Regions from separate parts of the Cytobacillus sp. BC1816 genome, predicted to be linked through region 3. Evidence: riboswitches for the same ligand, from Rfam matches in the RefSeq annotation. Region 3 holds a riboswitch; each other region holds the start of a gene.

The links. A riboswitch is a leader RNA that binds a small molecule or an ion and turns the genes downstream of it on or off. The one in region 3 is predicted to bind S-adenosylmethionine.
Region 1: linked by a shared signal. The riboswitch ahead of ACR42H_RS11395 (Na+/H+ antiporter NhaC family protein) and the one ahead of ACR42H_RS23950 (methionine ABC transporter ATP-binding protein) in region 3 are both predicted to bind S-adenosylmethionine.
Region 2: linked by a shared signal. The riboswitch ahead of ACR42H_RS06400 (homoserine dehydrogenase) and the one ahead of ACR42H_RS23950 (methionine ABC transporter ATP-binding protein) in region 3 are both predicted to bind S-adenosylmethionine.
Region 4: linked by a shared signal. The riboswitch ahead of metK (methionine adenosyltransferase) and the one ahead of ACR42H_RS23950 (methionine ABC transporter ATP-binding protein) in region 3 are both predicted to bind S-adenosylmethionine.

The regions. Positions count from the first base shown of each region.
Region 1 is NZ_CP195611.1:2,211,298-2,215,511, forward strand. Features, by position in the region: gene ACR42H_RS11385 (cold-shock protein) at 302-502, shown strand; gene ACR42H_RS11390 (DUF421 domain-containing protein) at 620-1,204, shown strand; SAM riboswitch class I at 1,364-1,468, shown strand; gene ACR42H_RS11395 (Na+/H+ antiporter NhaC family protein) at 1,554-2,837, shown strand; gene ACR42H_RS11400 (exonuclease SbcCD subunit D) at 3,017-4,162, shown strand; gene ACR42H_RS11405 (AAA family ATPase) at 4,159-4,214, shown strand, end outside.
Region 2 is NZ_CP195611.1:1,195,691-1,199,904, reverse strand. Features, by position in the region: gene ACR42H_RS06410 (cation:proton antiporter) at 1-19, opposite strand, end outside; gene ACR42H_RS06405 (hypothetical protein) at 312-545, shown strand; gene ACR42H_RS06400 (homoserine dehydrogenase) at 876-2,093, opposite strand; SAM riboswitch class I at 2,206-2,307, opposite strand; gene ACR42H_RS06395 (NUDIX hydrolase) at 2,385-3,023, opposite strand; gene ACR42H_RS06390 (general stress protein) at 3,238-3,852, shown strand; gene yhbH (sporulation protein YhbH) at 3,911-4,214, opposite strand, start outside.
Region 3 is NZ_CP195611.1:4,710,134-4,714,347, reverse strand. Features, by position in the region: gene ACR42H_RS23960 (PLP-dependent aminotransferase family protein) at 1-76, opposite strand, end outside; gene ACR42H_RS23955 (DMT family transporter) at 190-1,104, shown strand; SAM riboswitch class I at 1,177-1,275, shown strand; SAM riboswitch class I at 1,378-1,478, shown strand; partial or broken gene ACR42H_RS23950 (methionine ABC transporter ATP-binding protein) at 1,588-2,618, shown strand; gene ACR42H_RS23945 (methionine ABC transporter permease) at 2,608-3,258, shown strand; gene ACR42H_RS23940 (MetQ/NlpA family ABC transporter substrate-binding protein) at 3,277-4,104, shown strand; gene ACR42H_RS23935 (M20 family metallopeptidase) at 4,131-4,214, shown strand, end outside.
Region 4 is NZ_CP195611.1:4,410,635-4,414,848, reverse strand. Features, by position in the region: gene pckA (phosphoenolpyruvate carboxykinase (ATP)) at 1-499, opposite strand, end outside; gene ACR42H_RS22345 (thiol-disulfide oxidoreductase DCC family protein) at 719-1,093, shown strand; SAM riboswitch class I at 1,199-1,315, shown strand; gene metK (methionine adenosyltransferase) at 1,641-2,834, shown strand; gene asnB (asparagine synthase (glutamine-hydrolyzing)) at 3,132-4,214, shown strand, end outside.

The DNA of each region.
Region 1 (4,214 bases), 2.5 Mb from region 3:
CATATAATTTGTTTGTCTGCTTGTCTCTAAAATGGTATATATTAACATGATAGATTTACACATATTGGAAGGTAAAGAAGGCGGAATAGTTTGAAAATTACTCCTGTAAACGGGTGGTATAGTTGACATTCCTTCCTATAAGTGCTAAATTTGAATCAGCCGTTATGCATCGTGTTATATTTTGCTAGCTGCTTTTTCAACCGTTAGGCAATGGTCTGGATGAGTAATGAATGTAAAGTTATAAGCGTGTATATGGTGAATTTACACATGGCTTTTTCTAGCCAATAGGAGGATTTTTTTCATGAAAAACGGTAAAGTAAAATGGTTCAATGCTGAAAAAGGTTTCGGATTCATCGAAGGTGAAGACGGAAACGACGTATTCGTACATTACTCTGCTATCCAATCTGAAGGTTTCAAATCTTTAGAAGAAGGCCAAGAAGTATCTTTCGAAGTTGTTGAAGGTGCACGCGGACCTCAAGCAGCTAACGTAACTAAACTATAATCGACAGACCCATACAAAAACAGCCTGGCCACATGGTCAGGCTGTTTTATTTATTACCGATTGTATATAAGTACCTGCTATGCCATAACCTATGAGAAAAAGGGAGGTGGCTATAGGATGAACTTTATATGGGAATCAGTCCTTTTAATTTTTTCAGGGGTGCTGCTTTTGCGTGTGGCCGGAAGAAAATCCATCTCACAAATGACACTAGCCCAAACAGTTGTGATGATTTCAATAGGTACCATCATTATTCAGCCGATCGTTGAGACTAGTGTTTGGAAAACGATTGCTGCAGCAGCTATCTTAGTTGGGTCATTAATATTAATGGAATATCTTCAGGTTAAGTTTAATTTTATTGAAAAATTTATAACAGGCAAATCTAAAATTGTGATTGAGAATGGAAAACTAAAAACAGCAAATATGAGGAAATTGCGCTTTACAGCTGATCAGCTGGAAATGAGGCTCAGAACCAGCGGAATCACAAAAATTTCAGATGTCAAAATGGCCACTCTTGAACCGAATGGACAGCTTGGGTATGAGTTAATGAATGATGCCAAGCCTTTGACTGTTGGAGAATTTAAAAGGCTGATGGGAGAAATGATTTTGCAGTCGCCTGTTCAGCCTGCACCTCAAGCATCAGAGGATATCTTTCAGGAGCTGAAAAAGGGTCATACCCCGCCAAATCCCAAAGATCTGCACTAGTTTTAAGCCGCATTGCGGCTTTTTTTAATCCCAATCTCTATTTTCACTCTTTAAAGTATTATTCAGATTCTTAGTCCATAACAAAAAAGTGCTTGAAGTTTCGCGAGTTTCCTGTATAATTTTCAAACGTGAGTTATTTCAGAATAATTTCATATGAATCGCTTATCAAGAGAGACTGAGGGACTGGCCCTAAGATGTCTCGGCAGCGGGCTCTATAGAGCGCTGTGCCAAATCCAGCAAGCAGAGGTGCTTGGCAGATAAGAAGAGAACGATTGATTTGTTAGATCTCTTCTTGCTTGAAGAGGTCTTTTTATTTTGCAGGAAATTCCATTCGGAGAGGAGATTTTTTATGAAAAACAAGGGGAATCCCTGGGCATTATTGCCGCTTTTGGCTTTCCTTCTAATTTTTATAGGAAGCGGCATTGCAACAGGAGATTTTAATAGTATTCCAATCATTGTCATTGTTTCCGCTACAGCCGGAATAGCACTGGCAATGAACAGAAAAAAGCCATTCATGGAAAAAGTAGAGATATTCACGAAAGGGGCCGGACATCCTGATATCATATTAATGTCCATCATTTTTATCCTGGCAGGGGCTTTTTCTGGTACGGCTAAGGGAATGGGGGCAGTTGATTCGACGGTGAACCTTGCACTCTCTTTTATCCCGCAGAATCTGCTTATGGTCGGAATTTTTATCATTGCATGCTTTATTTCGTTATCGATGGGAACATCCATGGGAACAATTGTAGCTCTTGCTCCAATTGGTGTAGCCCTTTCAGCGGAGACAGATGTTTCTACAGCATTGGCGATTGCAGCAATAATAGGGGGTGCCATGTTTGGGGATAATCTGTCCGTCATTTCAGATACGACCATTGCTGCTGTCAGGACTCAAGGAACGAGAATGACGGATAAATTCCGTGTGAATTTCTTAATCGTCCTGCCTGCTGCTTTGCTTACAGCTTTGATTCTAGGGATTTTAACAGCAGGTCAGGAAAGCGTGGTAACCAGCGGGGATTACAGCTTTTTGAAAGTAGTCCCTTATCTTGGCGTATTGGCTGCTGCTTTGCTTGGCATGAATGTTATTCTTGTGCTTAGCGGGGGTATCCTTCTTGCTGGCCTTATCGGAATTGCAGACGGCAGCTATACTTTTGTTTCATTCCTGCAAATGATTTCTGAGGGAATGGCTGGTATGCAGAACCTTGCGATAATTGCCATCCTCATTGGCGGATTGGTTGAGATCATCCGATTTAATGGCGGAATTGATTACTTGCTTCACATGGCTACAAGCAAAATAAAATCCCGCAGGGGAGCTGAATTTGGTATTGCGTCACTTGTATCCCTGACAAATTTATCTACAGCCAATAACACAATTGCCATTATTATTGCAGGGCCGCTTGCCAAAAAAATTGCAGATCAATATGAGATTGACCCGCGTAAATCAGCAAGTATTCTTGATATATTTGCCTGTTTTGTACAAGGGACTATCCCATATGGAGCACAGATGCTGGCTGCATCCGGACTCGCTGCCATTTCGCCGGTGAGCATTATGGCATATTCCTTTTATCCGATATTAATAGGCATTTGTGGTATTATTGCCATTTTGATCAACTTCCCTAAACTAAAAAAGCAATAGATGAAAGAGCCTATGCTGGGCTCTTTTTGTTTTCGAACAATGCTATGTTTTGGAAAAAACCTCTGATATAATTAGAACGAATGTTCTGTTAAATTTTGCTTAGCCTCTACCGTTTTTTGATTTGGTATAATGGTAACATTGCAGAAAGAATCTCAGGCAAGGAAAAGAGGGTGTTAGATATGAAATTTATCCATACCGCTGATTGGCATTTGGGCAAGCTGGTCCATGGTGTATATATGACCGAAGATCAGCGTCATTTTTTGCATCAATTTATTGACGTGGTAGAGGAAGAAAAGCCGGATGCAGTCGTTATTGCAGGAGACTTATATGACCGGTCCGTACCTCCGACTGATGCTGTAGAATTGCTGAATGAAATTCTTTTTAAAATAAATGTAGAGCTCAATACACCTGTGGTTGCCATAGGCGGAAACCATGACAGCGCTGAAAGGCTATCCTTTGGAAGCTCCTGGTATAAACAAAGCAAGTTCTACTTGTCTGGAAAACTGGTAAATGATTTTAAGCCCATACATATTAATGGTGTGAACTTTTATCTGGTACCGTATGCTGAACCCGGAATGGTCAGGCATTTGCTTGATGATGACCGTGTGCACTCCCATGATGATGCAATGAAGGCAATTGTGAACAGAATTGAACAGTACCTGAACCCAAATGAACCGAACGTTCTTGTCGGACATGCTTTTGTTCTGGGCGGAGCTACCAGTGACTCGGAGAGGACACTCTCTGTCGGAGGATCAGGCTGTGTCCATTCTAGCTGCTTTGATCCTTTCTCCTATACGGCACTTGGACATTTGCATAGTCCTGATGCCATAAAGCATGACAAGATCCGCTATTCAGGCTCCCTATTAAAATATTCTTTTTCCGAAGCTAAACAGGAGAAATCCGTTTCTATTGTAGAAATGAAGGAAAATGGCGAATTTGCCTTGCGTACCCGTTCACTTAAGCCCAAAAAAGACTTGAGAGAGATAGAAGGGCATCTTGATGAACTGATGGATCCAGCTTTCTATGAAAAACAGAACCTTGATGACTATCTGAAAATCACCCTTTTTGATGAAGGCGCATTGCTTGATCCAATTAATAAGCTGAGACAGGTCTACCCGAATGTTCTTCACCTTGAAAGAAGGATAGCCGTTACAGATATGAAGAAAAAAAGCTCTTTCCTATCGATAAAGGAAGAGAAAAAGTCAGAGCTTGATCTGTTTAAACAATTCTATGAACAAATGACCACTTCCGAATTTACAAAAGATAAACAGCAGGTTATGACTGATGTGATCGAAAAAGTGCTGAGGGAGGAGGCGCTGAAATGAAGCCATTAATATTAACGATGCAGGCGTTTGGACCCTACGCAGACAGTGAGAG
Region 2 (4,214 bases), 1.8 Mb from region 3:
TTGCAAGAGGCAAATTCATATTCCGTATTTCATCCTTTTCTGAATCTGTATTTTTACGGACTTCAATACCCTCTTTGTCTGAATTTCACTCCTGTCAGTTAGATCCAAAATCGGATAGAACAAATTGTGTACTTCCCTCCAAGGATTGTTTTTTCGATTGTGCTTAATCTCGGCAATGAATACTAAAATATTGATATAGAGAAAATTCGACAGGTCCCTGGCACCAATAAAATTTGTCGATAAAAAAACAAGCTATATTACTGGACTTTTTTTATTAAAGCGTTTATTTTACTATAAAAAGGCAATATTCTATGTATAAGTTCAATAAAACGGAATGGGATGGTGTTACGATGGCAGACAAGAAAAATGTTAAAACTCCCGGCAAAGATCTCAATATTGGTGCGAATGTTTCATTAAACGGCCTGGTAACAGCTGTTTTTGATAATATGGTCCATGTCCAGATTGGTGCTAAGATTGTAACGGTCCATGTAAAAGACCTTTATTCTGGATTAAATAAACCTTTATTAAAAAACCAGCAGGCATAAAGTGAAACTTCAATCAGTGGGGGGCTTTATACCCCACTGATTGTAAGTTGAGGCCCACAGGAAGTGCGGATTACAAAGACGTTGACACAGGAAAAGGAAAGCTGCGGCAGCGATGCATAGCTTTTTGGAGGACGTGGCGTTTTTAGTCTTTGTTCTGCTGTCTGGCCTTTATGGGCAGTTGGACTCCCGCTTACCTCTTTCGATTCCTCTGAGTCTTGAAGAGGGGGGCATACTGCCCGTTAGACTTCGATAACATCCACCATCTCTAAACATACTTCAGGAGGGGCAGCTCATAAGCTTGCCCCTCCTGTTTTTCATTATGTTTTCAGGTTATACTGTTTGTACCTGTTTATTTTCCTTTGCAGCCGGAGCATAGTCTCCAAGCACCTGATAAGCCTTCAAATCTGATGTATCTAATAATGACACAGCTTCCAATGATGCCTTAAAGATGAATACTTCTTTTGACACTTTGCTGATTATTTCACACCCCTCAGGCAATTCCGCTTTATCAGCATCACCCCAAATAATCCAAACTGGCTCGTAAATAACAGTTCCCTCCGGCCTGCCTTCCTCAAAGACTGAAGGAATATCCCCTCTGCCTACATGAATCAAATCTTCAATAATTGCGCTAGCTGTCGGAAACATGCCGGCTCCAGGACCCTGCAAGCTGATATTCCCGACTATATCCGCATCAATTGAAACTGCATTTTGCACTCCTTCTACTCTGTACAAGGGATGTTCCTCCCCCGTCAAGACCGGTTTTACAGTACAGCGGATAGTATCTTTTTCCCTCTCAATCGATGCTACATGTTTAAATTTCAGTCCCAGGGAATCAGCCATACGAATTTGTTCAATTGTAATGTCAGTAATGCCTTCTCTAACAGATTTTCCTTGCGCCGGTGCTTTCCCAAACACCAGCTCACTCAGAACAACCGCTTTGTAAAAAGCGTCATATCCTTCGATATCATTTTTGGGATCGGCTTCTGCATATCCTTTTTCCTGAGCTATTTTCAGTGCTTCTTCAAATGATAAGTTCTCTTCGCGCATACTTGTCAAAATGAAATTCGATGTGCCATTTAAAATTCCTTCTATCCGTTCAATCTTGTTGGCATTCAGCAGCTGCTTAATAGTCTGAATTATAGGGATTCCGCCTCCTACTGTTGCTTCGAATCCTAATGATACATTATTCTCTTTTGCGAGCCTAGTAAGCTCACTTCCATGGAATGCAAACATCTCCTTATTTGCTGTAATGACATGGCATCCTCTCGATATTGCCTGGCGCAGATACGTATACCCTGGTTCCCTGCCAACAATGGCATCAATTACGACATCAAGCTTAGGAAGGTCAATAATATCTTGAAAGTCATCAGTTAAAAGCACCTCATCATCAGGCACAGAATGCTTACTCACATTTTTGACAAGGATGGCAGAGACCTTCACTTCTTTCCCGAATATTGCCTGAAGCCTTCCCTGATGTTTGCTGATCGTTTCATACACTCCTTTTCCAACTGTTCCAAACCCCAATAGCCCAATCGTTATCGCTGACATTTCTCATTCCTCCTGGTTCATGTTTAAAGTACAGATACTTATAAAAACAAAAAAACCCTTCCGTCTATTACAGACAAGAAGGGGTTTGAATTTACTTTCCGTTCATTCCGCCTTCTTATCTTCGGAAAATGATTTCCTCTGAATTTGGCACCGTGCATAAATGCTGGTTGCCGAGGCTTCATAGGGTCAGTCCCTCCGCCTCTCTTGATAAGAAGTTTCTAAGTATTCAATTTATATGAATCATAAACATTTATAAGGACTGCGTCAACCTTTTTTGAAAAAATATTTTCTTCAAACGCTTTCATTTTCCTCGAAATCTTCAATAATGATTTCAAGAAAATGCTTAAGAATTCTGGCAGTCATCCCCCAAATAACCTTATCCTCAAAAAAGTAAAATACTTCTTCTACTTTCCTTGTCTGCCAATTGTAATTTTCGCCTCCGGCAATCAAGTCAAAAGGAAAATTTTCTTCGGGCTCTACTTTAAAATTCACGTGATACGTTTCCGGCTTTACTTTTTTTAGAAAGGAAAGAGGCACGGTAAAAACTTCTTCTACTTCGTCAGGGTTTGGCACGATCTGATCAGGATTATGGATAATACCTGCATAAGGGTAAATAATTTGTCCGAAGGAAATCATGTAATCCAACGGGGACACATCTGTGATGCTGTCTTCACTTATGCCAAGTTCCTCTGAGGTCTCACGGATGGCCGTATGCTCCTCATCCCTGTCTTCCGGATCTATTCTTCCGCCGGGGAAACAGACCTCCCCAGGCTGCCTTCTCATTGTAAGTGAACGCACCTCAAAAAGGACATGTGTCTCCTTATTCATCTCAACAAGCGGAAGCAAAATAGCGAATTTTGAAAATCGCTCACTCCCTAAAACGACTGGGGTCCTGTTACTTAATCTTTTAGCCAGTTTCTCAATCTCCATATCCCCACCTCCAGCAGCAATTCCAATTTATTGGCTATTACCTTTATCATACTGTATTTACTGTGTTTTATTAATTCATACGGCTTGTACCATGTAATGATCCAGGACAGTCTATTATTTTGATGACTGTCCGCCCTTCAAAATATAAAAGAAAGTTTCTCCTCCTGCAATTCAGGGAAAATAGAAAATACAATATGACATGAGGAGTGAAAACATGAAGAAAAATATATTAGTAGGCGGGTATGATACACAGGAAGAGCTGAGAGATGCTATTGAAGGGGCAGAGTCAAACGGGTATCAGAAAGACAACCTGGTGATTGTTTCAAAAGATGGTGCGAATCTTGAAAGCTTTGCAGACAATTATGGAGTGAACTTGCGAATAGTCGGATCCCAGGAGCTCGGCAATCAGCGCTTTCTTGATTCAGTGAAAGCCCTTTTTATGGGAGAAAATCCAGCCACAAGTTCAGGAATGGATCCTGATAAAAAAGATGGTACACGGTTTGATGACCATGACCTGGATAAATACGCAAGCATGGTGTTTGATGGAAAATATGTCTTAATCGCAGATTACTACGGGAACTATCCTACTTCCCAGGAAGACAATCAAACGATCAGTGCTGTAGACTCAGAAGGAAACCTCGAAAGCGCTTCAGCACGGGAAGTTGTCCATGAAGCAGATATCAAAACACTGGAAGATAAATCCAGCAACTCATGTGCTGCCGATCATCAGGAAATCAATCGTGTTCACTTTTCCCCCAAGTCTCTTGATGTGAAAACCAGTGCTGAATTAAACTGGGATGATCGGCTTACAAAGGAAAGGCTCAAATAGCAATTGGCCCCCCGTATGGGGTCTTTTTTTAGAAATAAAAAAGAGAGGTTCCCCTCTCTTAAGCATACTTCTTCTTATCTTCCTCCTCTTTGAAGAAACTCTTCATTGCATGGAATACATCTGCTTTTTGCTTAAGGATATAATAGCGAAAATCCTCATTTTTAATATTTTTATAGGCTGACATCAGGGTTGAGTGGCGGTTATACTGGTTGACCTCGCCGTATCCGAACATATTGGACACCTTCATCAGGTCTTCCACAAGCTTAACACAGCGGGCATTGTCAGAGGTCAGGTTATCACCGTCCGAGAAGTGGAAAGGGTAAATATTATATTTGCGCGGGTCGTATTTGACATCAACCAGT
Region 3 (4,214 bases):
TCTTCTCTTTAATAGTCTCAATAATTTGCTGATATTTTGGCAATTGTGTTGTATCCATCCGCATAACCGCCTTCATGAAAATTGGCTGGCAAAATTCTTTCCTAATTGGTTGAGGACATTGTATCAGTTATTAACTATCATGAAAAGCAGCACAGATAATGGCTGGAAATGTTGATAAGGGGGATGAAGTTGGCTCATAAAAAACTAATGATAATCGGGGCGCATAGTTCTATCATCATTCTATGGGCATCCGCATTCCCGGGAATTCGGGCTGGGCTTGAATCGTACTCCCCGGAGCACCTTGCCCTTTTTAGACTTTTAGTTGGTTCCGCTGCACTTGGTGTCTTAGCGCTGCTGACAAAGATGCGCCTTCCGGATATGAGAGATCTTCCTGCTATTTTTATACTTGGATTCCTTGGTTTTACGGTTTATCACACAGCACTCAACATTGGGGAAAAAACAGTAAGCGCCGGGCCGGCAAGCTTGATTGTATCAATGACGCCGATCTTTTCGGCTGCTTTGGCTGCTCTATTTTTAAGGGAAAGGTTTGGAAGGGTAAGGTGGACTGGTTCCGCAGTCAGTTTTGCGGGTGCCGCACTTATTTCGCTTGGTGCAGGAGGCGGGTTTGAACTCCAAACCGGTGTTTTATTCGTCCTGCTTGCTTCCGTTTCAGAAAGCATCTATTTCGTGTTTCAGACTAAATATTTTAATAAATACGGATTTTTGTCATTTACATCCTATACGGTATGGGCAGGGACTAGTTTTATGCTGATTTATCTTCCAGGGCTTGGTAATGAGATCCTTCATGCGTCGGCCGAATCCACTTTTAGTGTCATCTATTTGGGGATTTTTCCAACGGTAGTTCCATATATTGCCCTCGCTTTTCTTGCGTCCATAGGAGGGACTTCTGAAGCGACAAGCTCTCTTTATCTGACACCAGCAATAGCGTTTGTCATTGCTTGGATTTGGCTGGGAGAGGTGCCGACTATATTATCCATTGCGGGTGGTATGATCGCTCTAGCAGGTGTGATGATTATTCACCGTAAAGATAGCTCCGTTAAAGTAACAGAAATTTTTGAAAATGAATCAAGTGAAAATATTTGAAATAATGATTGACATCCTTTTCTTTAAGGTGGTAAAGTAGTAAGCATATTAAACAACCGAATAATAAAAATCTTCTTATCAAGAGAGGTTGAGGGACTGGCCCTATGACACCTCGGCAGCGGACAGCATGTACCGTGCCAAATCCAGCAAGCATTGCTTGAAAGATAAGGAGAGGACCATTGATAAATGCTGCCCTCTTCTTTCTTTAGAAGAGGGTTTTTGTTTTTATCCGAAAAAAATGCATCAAGATTCTATTCATAAACATATGAATAATTCTTATCGAGAGAAGCAGAGGGAACTGGCCCAATGAAGCTTCGGCAGCAGGCAGACTGCACTGTGCCAAATCCAGCAGGCGATAGCCTGAAAGATAAGGAGGGGACTTCAAAAAACCTCTTCTGATGGAAGGGGTAAATTTCAGGATATAATTCTTAGTTTTCATATAGGGATAATTATATATAACATTTAGAAAAGGAGAGAGGCTGCATGATAGAGTTTCAGAATTTAAAGAAAGTCTATGAAAGCGGAGGCCAGCAGGTAGCTGCCTTAAATGGAATAGACTTAAAGATTAACAAGGGTGAGATTTTCGGAGTCATCGGCTTCAGCGGTGCGGGAAAGAGCTCTTTGATACGCTGTGTCAATTGGCTGGAGAAGCCGACTTCAGGAAAGGTCATTGTCAGCGGACATGATCTGACGGCTTTATCTGTAAGAGAAATTCGCGAAGTGAAAAGAAACATCGGGATGGTCTTTCAGCATTTTAACCTTTTAAACTCAAAAACAGTGTATGCCAATGTGGCGATGCCGCTCACACTGGCTAAGGTCCCAAAAGATGAAATCAAAAAGCGTGTCCATGAACTATTAGAATTCGTGGGGCTTGCAGACAAGGCGAACAGCTATCCTGATCAGCTGTCAGGCGGGAAAAGCAGCGGATCGGAATTGCCAGGGCGCTGGCGACCCAGCCTTCCATTCTATTATGTGATGAAGCAACTTCAGCGCTGGATCCGCAGACAACCAGCTCAATCCTGCAGCTGCTGAAAAAAATAAATAAAGAATACAACATTACTATACTGATCATTACCCATGAAATGTCTGTAATCAGAGAGATCTGTGATCGTGTCGCTGTAATAGAGGCAGGAAAAATTATCGAAGAAGGAACCGTCTTCAATGTCTTTTCCTCACCAAAAACACCAACAGCGAAGAACTTTGTCAGCACTGTCATGAATGATCAAATCCCTGACTCTATTAAAGAAGTGATTGAAAAACAGCAAGGGCTTCAAAAGGTATTTAGAATCAACTTTGTTGGAAATTCTGCCGGGCAGCCGCTCCTCTCGCAGGTTGCCAAAAAGTTTAATATCGACTTCAACGTCCTGTTTGGAAATATTACTGAACTTCAGGGAACGCCGTTTGGTAACCTGATTGTCGAATTCCAAGGTCCGGACAGTGAAATCAGACGTGCTATTCAGTACATCAGCCAGGAAAAAGTTTCAATAAAGGAAGTGACAACACGTGCTAGTTAACCAGGAAAAAATCATCGAAGCCTTAATCGAAACGATTCAAATGGTGGCATTCTCATTGCTGTTTTCAGCTGTTATCGGACTGCCGCTTGGCATATTGCTTGTCGTGACAAGGAAAGGGCATCTGCTGGAAAACCTTGTTGTTTTTAACATCATAAACAGCATTATTAATATTTTCAGATCGGTTCCCTTCATTATTTTAATGGTAGCCATTATCCCCATTACCAGGCTTATTGTTGGAACATCGATTGGTACGGCTGCAGCCGTAGTGCCGCTTGTCTTTTATGCCGGGCCATATATTGCAAGATTTATAGAAAACTCATTGCTTGAGGTAGACCCGGGAGTCATAGAAGCCGCAGAAGCAATGGGAGCAACACCGGGCCAGATAATATTAAAGTTCCTGATTCCAGAAGCACTTAGTTCGCTGGTATTAGGCTTTACAATTGCGACAATCGGATTGGTCGGAGCATCGGCTATGGCCGGGGCAGTCGGAGGCGGCGGGCTTGGTGACCTCGCCATTACCTACGGCTACCAGCGATTCGATACAACAGTCATGCTGATTACTGTTGCGATCTTAGTTGTCATGGTCCAAGGCCTGCAGTCATTCGGAAATATCTTATCCAAAAAAATAAGAAGAAGATAAATTAGGAGGAAACACATCATGAAAAAACTATTCTTAACATTCATTATTTTAGCATTGGCTGTGTTCACTGCAGCATGCTCAAGCACAACTGGCGGAGAAGAAACAAAAAAGATTAAATTAGGTGTCAGCGGATCAGATACACGCATCTGGGACTTTATTGCAGAAAAGGCTGAAAAGGAAGGCATTGAAATTGAGGTTGTCACATTCTCTGACTATGTGCAGCCGAACGTTGCCCTTGCAGAAGGCGATCTTGATGTGAACGCATTCCAAACAGTCGCTTATTTTGACACTTTTATTAAAGAGCATAATATGGATCTTTCACCGATTGCGACAACTGTTTTAGCACCAATGGGTCTTTATTCTGAAAAAGTAAAATCTGTAGAAGACATTCCGGAAGGCGGCAAAATTGCCATTCCAAATGATGCTTCAAATGGCGGAAGAGCCCTTCTTTTACTGGAGGAAGCCGGCCTGATCAAATTATCCGAGGACTATGACGGAAACCTGGACTTGAATAAAATCGTTGAAAATCCGAAGAACCTTGAATTTGTAGAAATGGTATCAGCGCAGACCCCGCGTGCACTTCCGGATGTCTCTGCTTCAGTAATCAATAACGGAATTGCCGTAGATGCAGGCTTTAACCCAACTAAGGATTCAGTTTTTATGGAAAGCGAAACCGCTACTCCGTATGTAAATATTATCGCTGTCAGAACAGAAGACAAGGACAACAAAACGCTTAAGAGAATTGCTGAACTTTACCAGGAAGATGATGTAGCTGATTTCATCACGAAAGAATATGACGGAAGCATGATCCCGACTTTTATTCCTTTAAGTGATATTGGCTGGTAAAAATTATTTGTAAAGGAGGAACAATGATGGCGGCACCTGTAAAAGCACTATCTGAACTGAAAGAAGCAATCAAGAAAAATGTTGAGGATAATAAAGAACTTTATCTTTCC
Region 4 (4,214 bases), 300 kb from region 3:
CTGCAGGGTCAGCTTTGAAATTAGGAGCAGAAATGACTGTGAACTCTGCTTGATGATCCAATAGCTCGTCTTCTGCCGGACGAATGAATAATTGATGTGCGAAAAGATTGTGCCAGGCATATTCATTAATTACCTGGATTGGCATGCGGTGCTTTTTATCGGCACCTGCGAAGCCTTTGAAAACAAATACTTCTTCTTTTTCTTTTAAGTAGTTGATTACTTTATTATAAAGATTAGAGAATGCTTCTTCAGAGATAGGCTGGTTTACGCTGCCCCAGTCCATTTTATCTTTATTTGATGCTTCTTCAACAATGTATTTATCTTTAGGAGAACGTCCTGTATACTTTCCTGTAGTAGCGCGTACGGCACCAGTAGAGGTAAGGGACCCTTCATTGCGGTTTAAAACTTTTTCGACAAGCTGAGGAACGGATAATTGCACTTGAATGTTGCTGCCATTTAATAATTCGCTCAATTCGTTTGATATGCTTACAGAGTTCATCTGATGAATACCTTCCTTTTTCCCGATTTTTTTATGAAAGTGATTACATCTCGAAATTAGTATAACACATTAAAACGATTAGTCTATACTATTACGAAACTTTTTTATTCATGTTATAAAAATGTCATAATTGGACATGTAATCCCATTTTAATCAACTTATAACTGATATATGTTAATATAGAAGAAAGTGTTAATTTTAACATGGGACTGATCTAAAATGAAGACAATTGCCCTCTATGATGAAACTTGTTCTTTATGCAGGGAAACAAAGAAGATATTTAATAAACTTGATTGGCTGAATAAAGTGGAATGGATTTCTCTGCAGGAGTATGAAAAAATCCCGGATTCCCTCTCGTTTTCCAAGATTGACTTGCGCAGAGAGCTTCATATTATTACTCCGGCGGGTGGCTTGAAAAAGGGTTATTCTGCAGTAAGGAGACTGCTGTTCCTCTTTCCTGCCTCCTTTTTAATTAGCCTCCTTTTATATCTCCCAATGACGCCAATACTGGGCGATCCGGTATATAAATGGATTGCTAAAAACAGGCATAAATTTCTAAAGAAAAAATGTGACGACGGAAGCTGTTCGCTGTAAGCATGGATTATAATTTTCAATGCTGAAATTTTACTGTGAAAAATAATGAAAACTTGTTGACATGATTCGCTAAAATACGGTATGATTCAACCTTGAACGGATACTCTCTTATCCCGAGCTGGTGGAGGGACAGGCCCTATGAAACCCAGCAACCTGCTAAAAGGCAATAATCAGCAAAGGTGCTAACCTGACGCAAGGACGTAATTCCTTGAACGATAAGAGTGAAAGGCGCGAATCGATTTGCTTTCAACCTTTTCACTATTGAGAAGGTTTTTTATTTTGCACAGGCAATGGGATGAACGGCTTTTGGAATGTACTATTTATGTGAGTTTTTAGCAGCTTGCAGAGATGCATAAGAAAAAACGGATGCCTGGCTTTCTGGCCAGCAATGCCTATTTTTCTAATAAAAACTCCATGTTTATTTCATACTACTAAGGGAATGAGTTCCGTATCAAACAGAGATCCATGAAATGATAGGGTAAAGTTATTTTCCGCTTCCCCATTTCTTAATTCTCGCTCAATTTTCTATTTATAAGGAGGAAGCCAGATGTCAACAAAGCGTCGTTTGTTTACTTCTGAATCAGTTACTGAAGGTCATCCGGATAAAATCTGTGACCAAATTTCTGATGCAATCTTAGATGCGATTTTAGCTAAAGATGCGAATGCCCGTGTTGCTGCAGAGACTTCTGTAACAACTGGACTTGTATTAGTTGCAGGTGAAATCACAACATCTACATACGTAGATATTCCAAAAATCGTTCGTGAAACGGTAAAAGAAATCGGTTATACCCGTGCTAAATATGGTTTCGATTCCGAAACATGTGCAGTTTTAACTTCCATTGATGAGCAGTCAGCAGATATTGCAATGGGTGTTGACCAGGCCCTTGAAGCACGGGAAGGACAAATGAGCGATCAGGAGATTGAAGCAATCGGTGCAGGGGACCAGGGCTTAATGTTCGGTTTTGCCTGCAACGAAACGAAAGAGCTAATGCCTCTTCCGATTTCTTTAGCACATAAACTTTCCCGCCGCCTGACTGAAGTTCGTAAAGAAGAAATCCTTCCTTACCTTCGTCCGGACGGAAAAACTCAGGTAACGGTTGAGTATGATGAAAATGACAAGCCAATCCGCATTGACACAATCGTTATTTCTACTCAGCATCACCCTGAGATCAGCCTGGAGCAAATCCAGCGCAATCTTAAGGAACATGTTATTAATCCGGTTGTTCCAAAGGAATTAATTGATGAGAATACGAAATACTTCATTAACCCAACAGGACGTTTTGTAATCGGCGGACCTCAAGGGGATGCAGGCCTGACCGGCCGCAAAATCATTGTTGATACTTACGGCGGATATGCCCGTCATGGCGGAGGCGCGTTCTCCGGTAAGGATCCTACAAAGGTTGACCGCTCCGCTGCTTATGCTGCTCGTTATGTAGCGAAGAACCTTGTAGCAGCAGGTTTAGCAGAAAAAGTTGAAGTTCAGCTTGCTTATGCAATTGGTGTAGCACAGCCTGTGTCGATTTCAGTTGATACATTCGGAACAGGCAAAGTGGAAGAAGATGTACTAGTTGATCTAGTAAGAAAACATTTTGATCTTCGCCCTGCAGGAATTATTAACATGCTTGGACTTCGCCGCCCAATTTACAAGCAGACAGCTGCTTACGGACATTTCGGACGTACAGATGTTGATCTTCCTTGGGAGCGTACGGACAAAGCCGAAATCCTTCGTTCTGAAGCTTAATAAAAAGAAAGCGGGAGTTGCATTAATCAATGTAACTCCCGCTTTCTTTTTTGCGTCATTATACATAAAGGGTGTTTATTCACTTTTCGGTCTTTATGCTCTTTAGTCGTTTATAATTTTATGTTATCGTATAAACTTCGGATAATGGCTTAATTTTCCGCACATATTTTTTTTATTATCCACGTGCTAATTATAAATGATTAGTGGTAGTATTATAGGGTATGTTTTCTAAGGACAAAGGAGCCGTTAAGGCTGTATCTAAATATTGAGAATAGAATGGAGTAGGTGACGTACATAATGTGTGGCTTTATTGGTTGTGTACATGAAAAAGCACAAAATTACCGTGACGCAGATAAAGAACAATTTCAAAATATGAATGATATCATTACCCATCGGGGTCCGGATGATTCAGGATACTATTTTGATGATCATATTCAATTCGGCTTTCGCCGGTTGAGCATTATCGATATTGAAAGCGGACACCAGCCGCTGACTTACGAGAATGAGCGTTATTGGATTATCTTTAATGGTGAAATCTATAATTATGTGGAACTTCGTGAAGAACTTCTCAAAGCTGGCTTAAGCTTTGAAACAAGCTCCGATACAGAAGTGATAATTGCCCTTTACAGCCATATGAAAGAAAAGGCTGTTGAAAAATTACGCGGCATGTTTGCATTTGTCATTTGGGATAAACAGGAGCAGTCACTATATGGAGCCAGAGATCCATTTGGGATTAAGCCTTTCTTTTATTACGATAAGGGAGACCGCACGTTCTTTGGATCAGAGAAAAAGAGCATTCTTTTGGCGCTTCAGAATGATGTATTAAACTATGACTCCCTCCAGCATTATCTGACCTATCAGTTTGTGCCTGAGCCAAACACGATGTCAGAGGGAATCCATAAGCTGGAGCCTGGTCATTATTTTACTAAAAAAATTGGTGCTCCGATGGATATTAAGCGATATTGGAAAGCTGCTTTCCATCCAGTGCAGAAGTCAGAAGCTGATTTCACGAAAGAAATAAGAGATGTTTTGTTCGACTCAGTCAAGATGCATATGCGTGCCGATGTTCCGGTAGGTTCATTCCTTTCAGGCGGAATTGATTCTTCCATCATTGCTTCCATTGCGAAAGAATTCCATCCTGCAATTAAAACATTCTCTGTCGGATTTGAACGCAATGGCTTCAGCGAGGTGGATGTAGCGAAAGAAACAGCTGAAAAGCTGGGTGTCGAAAACATCAGCTACATCATAACTCCTGAGGAATACATGAATGAGATTCCGAGAATCATGTGGCATATGGACGATCCGCTTGCTGACCCGGCTTGTGTGCCCCTTTATTTTGTGGCAAGAGAAGCAAGAAAACATGTAACGGTTGTACTTTCA